2 linked regions of the Exiguobacterium sibiricum 7-3 genome follow. The protein of the gene in region 1 interacts with the protein of each later gene in a pairwise test. Links are inferred from orthologs where the notes say so. Each region holds a gene or a part of one and is shown on either strand. Other genes may lie near its edges.

What was found. The genes of interacting proteins can lie anywhere in the genome.
Region 2: the proteins of pcrA (region 1) and lpdA interact in binary tests that used the Escherichia coli proteins (3 or more experiments, as listed by UniProt). The link is inferred for Exiguobacterium sibiricum 7-3 from one-to-one orthologs.

The regions. Positions count from the first base shown.
Region 1 is NZ_KK211190.1:2,555,293-2,563,784, forward strand. What follows is about bases 3,120-6,049. They hold pcrA (DNA helicase PcrA), read right to left. Parts: upstream 5,733-6,049; coding sequence 3,507-5,732; downstream 3,120-3,506. Other genes in these bases: ligA (NAD-dependent DNA ligase LigA), read right to left, coding at 3,120-3,492; tnpB (IS200/IS605 family element RNA-guided endonuclease TnpB), read left to right, coding at 5,854-6,049. Outside these bases: P402_RS0114235 (CamS family sex pheromone protein), read right to left, coding at 1-699; P402_RS0114240 (class D sortase), read left to right, coding at 834-1,406; more of ligA, read right to left, coding at 1,498-3,119; more of tnpB, read left to right, coding at 6,050-7,026; P402_RS0114260 (heptaprenylglyceryl phosphate synthase), read right to left, coding at 7,126-7,809; P402_RS0114265 (hypothetical protein), read right to left, coding at 7,894-8,118; P402_RS0114270 (TrkH family potassium uptake protein), read right to left, coding at 8,131-8,492. UniProt on the Escherichia coli protein: A helicase with DNA-dependent ATPase activity. Unwinds DNA duplexes with 3'-5' polarity. Translocates on single-stranded DNA with 3'-5' polarity. Initiates unwinding more efficiently from a nicked substrate than double-stranded DNA.
Region 2 is NZ_KK211190.1:1,048,294-1,053,984, reverse strand. The notes cover bases 1-2,911. They hold lpdA (dihydrolipoyl dehydrogenase), read right to left. Parts: upstream 2,207-2,911; coding sequence 794-2,206; downstream 1-793. Other genes in these bases: P402_RS0106220 (dihydrolipoamide acetyltransferase family protein), read right to left, coding at 2,210-2,911; P402_RS0106230 (DUF3055 domain-containing protein), read right to left, coding at 383-691; P402_RS0106235 (aminotransferase class I/II-fold pyridoxal phosphate-dependent enzyme), read left to right, coding at 1-331. Also shown: more of P402_RS0106220, read right to left, coding at 2,912-3,508; P402_RS0106215 (alpha-ketoacid dehydrogenase subunit beta), read right to left, coding at 3,608-4,585; pdhA (pyruvate dehydrogenase (acetyl-transferring) E1 component subunit alpha), read right to left, coding at 4,589-5,671. UniProt on the Escherichia coli protein: Lipoamide dehydrogenase is a component of the glycine cleavage system as well as of the alpha-ketoacid dehydrogenase complexes.

The DNA of each region.
Region 1 (8,492 bases):
CGGTGTCGTTTTGATACCGTCCGTTTTCCGCATTTTCTTGACCAATTCATTTGCCATCCGTTTTCCTTCTGCGATGACTTTTTTCTCGTCGAGTTTCACGGTATAGGTCGGACCGTAGTTTTCATCCTGGAAAACATATTCGCTGTTTAAGACTAAAGCGACGGATGTCCCGCCGAGTTCGAGTTTTTTATCTTCTTCCAACATGTAGTCCTGTTCCAAAATGTGCGATAGAATCAAAGGAGACTTTTGGTTTTTTTCTTTGTAAGACTTTCCGGTCGTATAAGCAGGGTTCAAGCCGTTCGGATCACTGACGCCATCCCCGGCTTTTCCTTTTCGTAACAACCACTGGGCAATTTGATCGGCCTCGAGCAGTTGTCCTTCTTGATAATAGTATTTATCCGGAGCAAAAAATTGAGTGGAGTGACGCATCAATCCGGTCTCGATTTCATCCAGCTCCAGGCGTGAACTGACTCGTTTTTGTGTCATCCCGCGGGCGACACTCGGCCGGAACGGTAAGACGGTCCGGTAATAGGAATCGGTCGTATCAATCGCCGGACTGACGACAGCCTGGACTTCTTTTCCTTGTTCACTCTCTGTAATGACTTCTTTTGTATCGCTTTTTTGTGATAAATCAAACGAACACGCGCCGAGGAATAATGTACTCGTCAACGTCAACGCGACTATTTTTTTAGATTTCATCTGTTTTCGCACCCCATGTTTTCAAAATCGTTCTCTCTATCATAACAGAATAGTTTTCCATCGGGGAAGGTGTAGTTTTTCCCTGATTTTCAAAAAAGTATATCCTGCTTTTCAGCAGATGAAAGGATTTTTTTATGAAACGACGACTTCTTGGTCTCCTTCTCTTGATTGCCGGCATCCTGCTCATTCTTTGGCCGATGTATACCAATCATCAAAAACAACAGGCCGCTGACGAACTAAAACAGCAATGGACACAAAATTTAAAGGCGGTCGATGCCAAAGAAACGAAGAAACCGGTCGCAACGAACGGTAGCGGCTTACTGACGATTCCGTCACTTGATTTTGAACAAGTCATCTTAGAAGGGGCTTCGACGACCATTCTTGATCAAAGCATCGGTCACCTGAAAGGAACCGGTGCGCCCGGTAAAGGGAATTACGCCTTAGCGGGACACCGCAGTTTCACGAAAGGACTCCATTTCAACCGTCTGCCCGAGTTGAAAACGGGTGCACATGTGATTGTAACAACAAAAAGTCACCGCTATACCTATCAAATGAAGACATCACAACTTGTCAAACCCACCGATTTGTCCGTCTTGCACCAGGACGTGAAACAAGCAACTATTACACTGATTACGTGTGATCCGCCGGAAACGGCAACCAATCGGTTAATCAAACAAGGTGTTCTAATTAAAACCGAGTCGCTGTAACACATCGTAAAATCATATGCAAAAAGGGAAGGCGCACAATTCTGTCGCCTTCCCTTTTCCTATTCCAATCATCCGTTTGACGAATTTCGTATTATCCTTCGTATTTCGCCAACTCTTCAAGCAGTTGCGTTTCATTCCAAATCTCGATTCCGAGCGACTCGGCTTTCGTTAACTTCGAACCGGCTTTTTCTCCGGCCACCAAAATATCCGTCTTTTTACTGACGCTGCCGGTCACGTCCGCACCAAGCAACTCGAGCCGTTTCCCGGCTTCTGAACGTTTTAACGTCTCCAGTGTTCCGGTCAACACAATCGTCTTCCCGGCGAGCGGTGCATTCGATTGATCGACCCGTTGTCCGAGAAACTGTTGGTTCAATCCGAGTGCTGCCAAGTCCTTGATCAGGTCTTGCGCTTCCGGATGTTCAAAATACTTCGTGACGGAATCGGCAATTTTACTGCCGATGCCATCAATCGCTAAAATTTCTTCATACTCCGCCTGTGCGATCCCGTCCAGTGAATCAAAGCGCTCTGCGAGCAGGTAAGCCGCTTTTTGACCGACCAATCGAATTCCGAGACCAAACACCAGTCGTTCCAAGGAATTCTGCTTCGAAGCTTCAATTGCGGTGAGAAGATTATCGACCGACGTTTCACCCATCCGTTCATACGTCAACAACTCATCCCGGTCGAGACGGTATAAATCGGCGAGCGTCCGGATGGCTTCATGTTCATACAATTGACGCACCACTTTTTCACCGAGACCATCGATGTTCATCGCTTGACGCGATACGAAGTGAATGATGCCTTCCACAAGTTGGGCCGGACATTCCGGACTGACACACCGAATATCCGCTTCGCCTTCTAACCGGACGAGTTCCGATTGGCAGGCCGGACAATGGGCCGGGAATGCAATCGGCTGTTCGTCGCCCGTCCGTTCGGAAACGACGACGCTGACGACTGCCGGGATGACGTCCCCGGCTTTTTTGATGATTACTTGATCGTGCAGTCGAATGTCTTTTTCCGTGATGAAATCGGCATTGTGGAGTGTTGCATAACTAACCGTCGAGCCGGCGACGACGACCGGAGCGAACCGTGCACGTGGCGTGACTTTCCCTGTCCTTCCGACACTGAAATCGACTTCTTCGACCGTCGTCATGACTTCTTCTGCGGCAAATTTATACGCCGTCGCAAAGCGGGGACTTTTCGCCGTGAAACCAAGTTCTTCCTGATCGTCATACCGATCAACTTTCAGAACGATGCCGTCAATTTCGTACGGTAAATTGGAGCGTTCCAGCGTCCAGTGGGCAATGTAGGCTAAAATTTCTTCGACCGTCTCACACGTCTGCATCTCCTTGTTCGTCGGTAATCCGAGTTCAGCTAGTTGCAACATCGCTTCGCTATGCGAACGGGCACTCAGTGTATTGACACCGACACCGTAGACGAACAGTGACAGATTACGGGATGCGGTAATCGAAGAATCGAGCTGCCGCAAACTTCCGGCTGCCGCATTACGCGGATTGGCAAACAAGGCTTCCTCACGTTCTGCCCGGTCTGCATTCAAGCGTTCAAACGATTGTTTCGGCATATAGGCTTCACCCCGGACCTCGACCGTCTGATTTTGACGCAGGCGGAGCGGCAAGGCTTTGATCGTCCGCAGGTTTTGTGTGATGTTCTCGCCGACCGTTCCGTCCCCTCGTGTCGCACCACGGACAAGTTGTCCGTCTTCGTACTTCAGGGAAATCGCGAGTCCGTCAAACTTCAACTCTGCAACATATGTCGTCGAACGTCCGAGTGAACGTTCGATGCGGGCGACCCACTCCCGAATTTCCGTCTCATCAAAGACGTTGCCGAGCGATAACATTGGTAAATCATGGGTCACCTTCTCAAAGGCATCGAGCGGCGCAGCACCGACGCGTTGCGTCGGTGAATCTGCCGTGATCAGTTCCGGATGTGCCGTTTCAAGTTCCGTCAGTTCCCGTAACAATTGATCATAGGTGCTGTCCGGAACAGTCGGCTGATCCTGCACGTAATATTCATAACTGTATTGGTTCAACTTTTGGCGTAATTCCTCGATTCGTGCCTGTTCTATCATCTTGACGCCTCCACTCATACCTTTTTGATTGGTGCGAATTTCGCAAGTAACCGTTTGACACCAACTTCCGGGAAGGCGATATCGATTTCTAAGCTGTCTCCTGCCCCGCGTGTCTGCACGACGGTTCCCCGGCCCCATTTTCCGTGTTCTGCTTTGTCACCGACGTTCCACCCGAGTGACTCTGCTCCTGACGTCTTCATCGCAGTCGGTTTCGTGACTGATCGGCCGATGACGGCTTTTCCTTGCGGTACCGGACGATCTTCCCATGGCAATGGTTTCGGTTTTTTACCGGTCCGTTCCAGTACTTCCTCCGGTAATTCGGCAAGAAAACGGGATTCGAGATTGGCATTGGTCCGGCCATACAGCGAACGCATCCGCGCGTGCGAAAGATACAATCGTTTTTCTGCCCGCGTGATGCCGACGTAGGCGAGGCGACGCTCCTCTTCCATCTCATCTTCATCCTGCAACGAACGGCTGTGCGGGAACAAGCCTTCTTCCATTCCGATCAGGAAGACGATTGGGAACTCGAGACCTTTGGCCGAGTGTAACGTCATCAACGTCACTTGTTCACCCGGATCACTTTCATCCAGAGAATCGACATCGGCGACCAGCGTCAAATCCGTTAAGAACGCGATAATCGTTTGTTCTTCCGAATCTGCTTTTTCGGTCTCTTTTTCAAAGTTTTGCGCAACCGTGATGAACTCGTTGATGTTCTCAAGACGGCTTTGTGCTTCGAGTGTCTTGTCTTCTTTTAAGACTTGACGGTAGCCGCTCTTCTCAAGCACTTCTTCCACCAATTCGGACAGGCTGATGAACTCTTGCATCTGTTGCAGACCAAGAATCATCGTCCGGAAATCCGTCAGTTTGGCTGCCGTTTTCGGCGCAATGCTCGACAATTCGATATCGCGAATCGCTTCCATCAGGGAAACTCCCTGCAAGTCGGCAAAATCACGCAATTTATCAATCGTTGTCGCGCCGATTCCGCGCTTCGGTTCATTGACGATTCGGGCAAACGATAAATCTTCGTTCGGATTCGAAATCAGACGCAGATAAGCCAAAACATCCTTGATTTCCTTCCGGTCGTAGAACTTCGTGCCGCCAATCATCTTGTACGGAACATTGGATTTGAGTAACGTTTCCTCAATCGCCCGCGACTGGGCATTGGTCCGGTACAGAATCGCGACATCGTTTAATTTCATTCCGTAACGTAAGGCATTGCGGATTTCCTGAACGATATAGAACGCTTCTTCCCGTTCATTTTCTGCTGTATGGACCACCAGTTTTTCGCCTTCCGCGTTTTCCGTCCAGAGTTTTTTATCTTTACGGGTGCTGTTGTTCTGAATGACGTGGTTCGCTGCGTCCAGAATCCGTTTTGAAGACCGGTAGTTTTGTTCAAGCAGGATGACTTTCGCTGTCGGATAGTCTTCCTCAAACGACAGGATATTGGCAATGTCGGCTCCGCGCCAACGGTAAATCGACTGATCCGAGTCCCCGACGACACATAAGTTTTGGTGCGCCGCTGCGAGCAGATTGACAAGATCATATTGGGCTTTGTTCGTATCTTGGTACTCATCGACATGGATGTATTGGAACTTGCGTTGGTAAAACGCCAGAACGTCCGGATTTTGTTTGAACAACTCGGTCGTCTTCCCGATCAAGTCGTCAAAATCCAGCGCGTTATTGCGGCGCAAGACGGCTTCGTATCCTTTGTAGATTTCAGCAACGGTTTTTTCGTACGGGTTCGTGACGATCGAGGCGTAAAACTCCGCGCTCCGCAATTCGTTTTTTTGACTCGAGATGATCGACAACATCGACCGTGGATCCCATTTCTTCGGATCAAGATTTTGTTCTTTTAACACAAGTTTAAGCGCCGACTGCTGGTCGCTTGAATCGAGAATCGTGAAGTTTCGGTTGTAGCCGATTTTTTCGATGTCCCGACGTAACATCCGGACACACATCGAGTGGAAGGTCGACACCCAGATGTCGTTGGCGACACCGCCGACGAGCCGGGAAATCCGGTCACGCATCTCGCGTGCCGCTTTGTTCGTAAACGTAATCGCCAAGATGTTCCACGGGGCGACTTGTTTCGCAGCCATCAAATAGGCGACACGGTGTGTCAGGACACGGGTTTTCCCGGAGCCTGCTCCCGCCATGATTAACAGCGGTCCATCGGTATGCTTGACTGCCTTTGCTTGTTCTGGATTCAATCCGCTGACAAGCTGTTCACTTAAATTAAACATCTAAATAGCCTCATTTCTATCTAAATTAGGCGAGAGTACTCGCACTTCTAAACGTAGTGAAAGTGGGAGGTGAATCGCCAGCCTCCCTTTCGGGTATAAACCTCTCAAGGAGGTGAAAATCATGTTGAAGCATAAGGCCTACAAATTCAGAATCTACCCGACAAAAGAGCAGGAAATCCTGATTGCGAAGACCATTGGTTGTTCGCGCTTCGTCTTCAACTACTTCTTATCGAAGTGGGATGAGACGTATCAAGCGACAGGCAAAGGAATGTCTTACGGTTCTTGTTCAAAAGAAATCCCGATGCTGAAGCAAGAGCACAACTGGCTGAAAGAAGTCGATAGCCATTCGCTTCAATCGAGCGTCAAACACCTGACCGATGCGTATGAACGCTTCTTCAAGAAGCAGAACGAACGGCCTCGATTCAAGTCGAAGCGCAATCCCGTTCAATCCTACAAGACCAATATCGAAAAGAAGAACCAGCTTCCCGAGGTCTCAATCGTCGGCAACAAGCTCAAACTTCCGAAGCTGAAGTGGGTGCGTTTCGCCAAATCGAGGCAGGTCGCAGGACGCATCTTGAGCGCAACCATCCGGCGTAACGCTTCAGGAAAATACTTCGTCTCCCTGCTCGTCGAGCAGGAAATCCACGAACTGCCGAAGACCGGTTCCTCCGTCGGCGTCGACGTCGGGTTGAAAAACTTTGCCATCCTGTCGGATGGTACGGTATACAAGAACGACCGCTACTTCCGTTCGCTCGAGAAAAAACTGGCGCGCGAGCAACGCAAGCTCTCTCGTCGTCAGCGCATGGCCTTGAACAAGAAAGTGAAACTTTCCGAGTCGAAGAACTACCAGAAGCAGAAGCGAAAGGTCGCCCGCATCCACGCAAAGATTGCCAACAAGCGAATCGACTTCTTGCACAAGGTATCCACCGAAATCGTCAAAAACCACGACGTCATCGGCATCGAGACCTTGCAGGTGAAGAACATGCAGAAGAACCGCAAGTTGAGCAAGTCCATCTCCTATGTCAGTTGGTCGGCGTTCTTCCGCATGCTCGAATATAAGGCGGACTGGTACGGGAAGACCATCGTGAAGGTCGGCAAGACCTTTGCTTCGAGCCAACTGTGCTCCAGTTGCGGTCATCAACACAAAGACGTGAAACATCTTGGCTTGCGTGAATGGACATGCCCGATTTGTGGCATCCACCACGACCGTGATGTGAATGCAGGACTGAATCTTAAACGAGAAGCGGAACGTATCTTGGCTTCTTCAACCGTCGGGACGACGGGGTTAGCCTGATCAGGTTTCGACCGTTAGGTCGAATAACTCAGGAATCCTACACCTCTAAGCAAAGCGTAGGTGGCGGTAGTTCAAATTCCGAACTTTTGTTCTTATATTTTATCGTGTTGCTGCAACGGTCGCAAGTGCCGCTTCTAAATTGTCATAGATGATGTTGCCGACGACGATGGTATCCGCATGTTTCAACATTTCCTGCGCCCGTTCAACAGAGTCGATACCGCCGCCGTAAAACAACCGACCTTGCTTCAGCACGCGTTTGACCGAGGCGACCAGTTTCGGATCACCGTAGATCCCGCTGTACTCCAAATAAACGACCGGCATCCGGAAGACACTGTCTGCGAGTTGTGCGTAGGCAATGACCGTGTCGTCCGCCAATGGCTTGGCTTGCGTGACACGGGCGACCTTAGCATCAGGATTCAGTACGATATACCCTTCCCCGACAAGATCGGCGTGCGCCAACATATGACCCACTTCCTCGAGCGCCTCGACTTGTTTTTCAATGACGTGCTCAAGCGTTCCGCTGTTGAGGACGCTTGGTGTCAAATACGTATCGAACCCCATCGTCGCCGCTTCGAGCTCTGATACTTCCAGGGCAACGGCTACCGGATAACGACGCAATCGCATCAGTAAATCAAGTGTCGCATCGAGCGTGATGTCATCGGTTCCTCCGACGATGATGGCGTCGGTTCCTGACGTGGCAATCGCTTGGAGGGCGTCTTCTTCAATCTCCTTTGCCGGATCGAGCTTAAAGACATGACGCCATTCATTATACGGTAACAACATGTTCGTTCCATCCTCTCTTCTCATTCTCTTTCCCCAGTATAAAACAAAAACCCATCCCGCGCAGAGCGAGATGGGACAGACCTTTCAAGTCCGGACTTGGCGTTTCGTCAACAACGCGGCAAGTCCAAGGGCGAGGAAGGCATAGAGGACGGCAAACGCCCATGGTTCAGCCAAGAAAAAACCAAGCACCGGCACGTCCAGTAACGGGGAGTCCGGCGAACAGAGCGCCCGCCCGTTGACGATGGCCAGAAACGGTAACGCCGGAACCATGAAGATATAACCAAAGTTGATCCAAAATGCACGTTGCATGACGCAACCTCCTTAACCGATGATGACCGATTCTTTTGGATAATTGTAATTCCGTTTCGGCTGGTTGGCTTTGAGCAGCAAGACAAACGAAATGACACCAATCCGTCCGATGAACATCAAGACTGATAACGTCCATTTGCCGACATCGGATAGTTCACTCGTAATCCCAAGCGACAGCCCTGTTGTTCCGAATGCGGAACAAGCTTCAAAAAACAGGACGAGGAACGGTGCATCTTCAAAAATCAGTAAGACAATCAGTCCAATCATCGTCACACCGGTCGATACGACGATGACGACAAAGGCTTTCCAAATATCCGATTGTCCGATCTCGCGTCCGAAAATCTTGATGCCGTACTCGCCGCGAATAAAGGCGA
Region 2 (5,691 bases), 1.5 Mb from region 1 along the record:
TCTCGTAGAACGTCATCGGGATACGGGATCTAAAACAGCATCCCACTCCATCGTTTTGCCTGACATTCCAGCACTCGCTCTCAGTCCGCGGGATGCGTTTTATGAAGAAACAGAAACGATTCCACTTGCTGATGCTGTTGGACGGATCTCGGCAGAGTTCATGATGGTCTATCCACCCGGTATCCCAATCTTTATTCCGGGTGAAATGATTACGACTGACAACTTAGCGTATATCAAAGAAAACATCGAAGCCGGTCTTCCTGTTCAAGGACTGGAAGATCACACACTCGAGACGATCAAAGTCATTCAACAATCGAATGCGATTCGTTAAATATCGTGCCTAAACAAAAGACCGTAACTGCTAAAAAGCAGTTGCGGTCTTTTAGTCTGCCTGTTCGTAACTCGGAGTGTACGGCAACAGCGTCGCTAGAAATTCCCCTACTGTCTCGGCATCGATGGCATCAATGCCAAGTAATCGATGCAAGGCTTCTGAATCCAATACATCTGCGTGATCGAGTAATGCAGCGCGCCCGCTCGTGAGACTGACGACTAGCATCTTCCCAAAAAATTGTTTGGTAAAGATGACACCAAAATCGTACCGTGCTTGTTCCGTCGTCACACCGATAAACCTGACTTTATCCGTTTCTGAGACATGATACAGTTCTTCGAGTGGCGATAATTGCGATTCCATCGTGTCTCACCCTTTCTTTTTTATCCTTTTCCTGTTTTAAAGAAAGGTTAAACGAAACAAAAAAACCTTAAGCGGTCGGCTCCCCGCTTAAGGTTTTCTTGATTATTTAATGATGTGGATTGGGCTACCGATTGCAACTTCAGCAGTTTCCATTGCGATTTCACCGAGTGAAGGGTGCGCGTGGATTGTGAGTGCGATATCTTCAGCAGTCATTCCAGACTCGATTGCAAGTCCCATCTCTGCGATCATGTCAGATGCGCCTGTACCAGCGATTTGAGCACCGATCAAGAGACCGTCTGATTTACGTGTGATCATTTTCAAGAAGCCGTCTGGCTCGTTGAGTGCAAGAGCACGTCCGTTTGCAGCGTAAGGGAATTTAGAAGCGAGGTAATCAAGACCTTCTTCTTTTGCTTGCGCTTCTGTATAACCGACTGTTGCGAGTTCTGGGTCTGTGAAGACAACCGCAGGAATCGCGCTGTAGTCGAGGTATGCCGGGTGTCCAGCAGCAGCTTCAGCAGCAATTTTTGCTTCGAATGAAGCTTTGTGTGCAAGTGGCGGTCCAGGAACGATGTCCCCGATAGCATAGATGTTTTCGTTCGACGTACGGCACTGATCGTCGATTTCGACGAGTCCACGTTCGCTGACTTTAACTTCTGCCATTTCAAGACCGAGATCAGATGTGTTCGGGCGACGACCAACTGTGACGAGGACGTAGTCCGCTTCGACAGTTTGTGTTTCACCTTTGACTTCAAACGTAACTTTCACGCCTTCTTCTGTCTCTTCAACACTTTGTGCAAGTGCTTCGTTGTGAATCGTGATGTTGCCTTTTTGTTTGAGCTTTTTCTTGACGACTTGCGTCATTGCCGGCTCGAATCCAGAAAGGATATCTTTTGTTCCTTCTAAGATGACAACTTCAGTATCAAAGTTAGCATACGCTGTTCCGAGCTCCATTCCGATGTATCCGCCGCCGATGACGATGAGTTTTTTCGGAAGTTCAGGAAGGTTCAATGCGCCTGTTGAAGAAAGGACGCGTTTTGACCATTTGAAAGCCGGAAGTTCGATTGGAGTCGAACCAGTTGCGATGATACATTTTTTGAATTTGTAAGGTGTAGAAGAATCTTCATTGATGATACGAACTGTATCTTCAGATTGGAAGTAAGCTTCCCCAACGACTGTCTCGACGTTGTTACCTTTAAGAAGGCCACCAACACCGCCAGTCAATTTGTTGACGACAGACTGTTTCCAAGACTGAACTTTTGAGAAGTCGACTGCGACATTCTCAGATGTGATTCCCATTGAATCTGAACCTTTTGCATGTTGGAAGTTGTGTCCAGCTGTAATCAAGGCTTTTGATGGGATACATCCGACGTTCAAACAAACACCACCGACGTTTTCACGCTCGACGACTGTTACTTTAAGTCCGAGTTGCGCACCGCGGATTGCAGCGACGTAACCACCAGGGCCAGCCCCGATTACGAGTAAATCTGTTTCTTGTGCGAATTCACCTACTACCATTGCTTATCCCTCCATAATGAGAAGTTGTGGGTCATTTAACAAACGTTTAACCAAGTTAAGCGCGTTTTGTGCTGTAGCACCATCGATGAGACGGTGGTCGAAGCTGAATGAAAGAGCAAGTACTGGTGCTGCAACGATTTCGCCGTTTTTGACGACCGCTTTTTCAGCGATACGACCAATACCGAGGATTGCAACTTCTGGGTGGTTGATGACAGGTGTGAACCATTGTCCGCCAGCAGAACCGATGTTCGTGATTGTGATCGATCCGCCTTTCATTTCGTCACCAGAAAGTTTACCGTCACGTGCTTTACCAGCAAGATCATTAATGTTATCTGCTAATCCGAAGATTGATTTACGGTCTGCATCTTTGACGACAGGTACAACAAGACCGTTGTCTGTGTCTGCTGCGATACCGATGTTGAAGTAGTTTTTGTAAACGACTTCTTCGTTCACATCGTCAATTGATGCGTTGATTGCAGGGTATTTCTTAGCCGCTGCTGTCAATGCTTTCACAACGAATGGAAGATACGTTAATTTCGTACCTTGTGCTGCCGCAACTTCTTTGAAGTTTTTACGGAGTGCAACAAGATTCGTAACATCGACTTCATCCATCAATGTAACGTGTGGTGCTGTATGTTTCGAGTTGACCATTGCTTTCGAAATCGCTTTACGGATTCCTTTGATCTTCTCGCGTGTTTCAAGCTCAGGTTGAGCTGCAACATACGGTTTCACTTCAGACTTAGATGCTGAAGCTTGTGCTGCCGGTGCTTTTTCTTCTGCTGCTGGTGCAGTTGAAGCTTGTCCACCGTTTGCAAATGCATCAATGTCTTCTTTGACAACGCGACCGTTGTCACCAGAACCTTGAACTTCACGGATATCGACACCTTTTTCACGTGCATATTTACGCACTGAAGGCATTGCGATGACGCGTTCTGATTTATGGATTTGAACTTCGTTTGGTTTGTCTTCGACTTTTTTGTCTGTGTCTTGGACGTCTTTCGCATTGTCTGCTGCTTTAGGTTGCTCTGGTGCTTCTTCTTCAGAAGGAGCTGAACCTTCGCCTTCCACATCAAACGTGATCAATACGTCACCAACGACGGCTACGACACCCTCGTCGACTTTTACTTCTTTGACTGTGCCATCAACTGGTGATGGAATTTCAACGACTGCTTTATCGTTTTGTACTTCAAGAAGAATGTCATCCTCTTTGACTGTGTCGCCTGCTTTAACGAACCACTTTACGATTTCACCTTCGTGAATACCCTCACCGATATCCGGTAATTTGAATTCAAATAAACCCATTTGAATTGGCCTCCTTTTATTTCACTCTTCTGGTCAATTGTTATCTTTAAAACGGAAGCAAGGAGAGAATTACCTCTCTCCTCTTTTTCCGGTTCACTCTTAGAAATTGTAAACAGTTTTCACTTTTTCAACGATATCTTTGTGGTCCGGAAGCCACGCATCTTCACCTTGTGCGAATGGGAAGATTGTGTCAGGTGCCGTGACACGAAGAATTGGTGCTTCGAGGTCAAGAATTGCGCGCTCTTGGATTTCAGTTGCGACCATTGCAGCCACACCTGCTTGTTTTTGAGCTTCTTGAACAACGACAACACGGTTCGTTTTCTTAACTGATTCAACGATTGTATCGATGTCAATCGGGCTGATTGTCATCAAGTCGATGATTTCAACGCTGATGTTTTCCTTTTCAAGCTCTTCAGCAGCTTTCAATGATGCGTGAACCATTGCACCGTACGTTACGATTGTAACGTCAGTACCTTCACGTTTGATGTCTGCTTTTCCGAGTTCGATCGTGTAGTCGCCCTCTGGCACTTCACCGCGGAATGAACGGTACAGTTTCATGTGCTCAAGGAAAACGACTGGGTCGTTATCACGGATTGATGCAATCAAAAGACCTTTTGCATCATACGGAGTTGAAGGGATGACGACTTTAAGTCCTGGTGACTGAGCCATTAATCCTTCCAGGTTATCTGCATGAAGCTCAGGTGTTTTAACACCGCCACCGAATGGTGAACGGATTGTTACAGGTGCACTGTACGTGCCGCCTGAACGGTAACGTAAACGTGCGAGTTGTGCTGCTACAGAATCAAATACTTCGAATACGAAACCGAAGAATTGGATTTCCATGATTGGACGGAAACCAGTTAAGCTGAATCCGACTGCAAGACCACCAATACCAGACTCGGCAAGTGGTGTATCGAAGACGCGGTCTTCGCCTAATTCGTCTTGAAGACCTTCTGTCGCACGGAATACCCCACCGTTTTTACCGACGTCTTCACCGAACAAGAGAACTTGCTCGTCGCGTTTCATCTCGACGCGCATTGCGTCAGTGATCGCTTGGATCATCGTCATTTGTGCCATGGGTTATTTCGACTCCTTTGCTGTATACTCATCAAGCTGCTCTTGCAGGTTTTGTGGTAACTTTTCAGCCATCACGTTGATGAAGTCTGTTACTTTTTGTTTTGGTTCTTTATCCGCTTGAGCGAGTGCTTCTTTTACATCCGCTTTCGCTTGTTCGATGACTTCGTTTTCTTTGTCTTCGTTCCAAAGACCTTTTGTTTCCATGAATGCACGGAAACGAACGAGTGGATCTTGTGCTTGATACTCATCGTCCATATCTTTTGTACGGTAACGTGTTGGGTCATCTCCAGCAAGTGTATGCGGTCCGTAACGATATGTGAGTGTTTCGATCAATGTCGGTACACCGTTCAGTGCTTCAACACGAGCTTGTTTTGTTGCTGCGTAGACGGCAAGAACATCCATTCCGTCAACTTGAATTCCGTTGATACCCGCTGCAACAGCTTTTTGAGCGATTGTTTTCGCCATCGATTGTTTTTCAACCGGTGTCGAAATCGCAAAGCGGTTGTTTTGGACAACGAAGATCGCAGGTGCTTTGAATGCTCCGGCAAAGTTCATACCTTCGTAGAAGTCACCTTGTGATGATCCGCCATCACCTGTGTACGTGATTGCGACTTGTTCTTTTCCACTTTTCTTAAGACCGAGTGCAACACCGGCAGCTTGCACGATTTGTGCGCCGATGATGATTTGCGGCATTAAGACGTTAACACCTTCAGGAATCTTACCGCCTGTAATGTGTCCGCGTGAGAATAAAAATGCTTTGTAAAGCGGGAAACCGTGGAACACCATTTGCGGGATATCACGGTATCCTGGAAGAATCCAGTCATCTTTATCTAAAGCAAATTGTGTTCCGATCATTGACGCTTCTTGTCCAGCGACTGGCGCATAGAAACCAAGACGTCCTTGACGGTTGAGTGAGATTGCACGTTGATCCCAGATACGTGTGTAAACGAGACGACGCATTAATTCCGTAAGTTCTTCATCTGAAAGATCCGGCATAGCGTCTTTGTTGACGACTTCACCTTTTTCATCCAGAATGCGGAATGTTTCAAAGTTTTCTTCCACGTTTTTAAACATGTTTAAGTTCATCTTTTCACCTCATCCTTTCA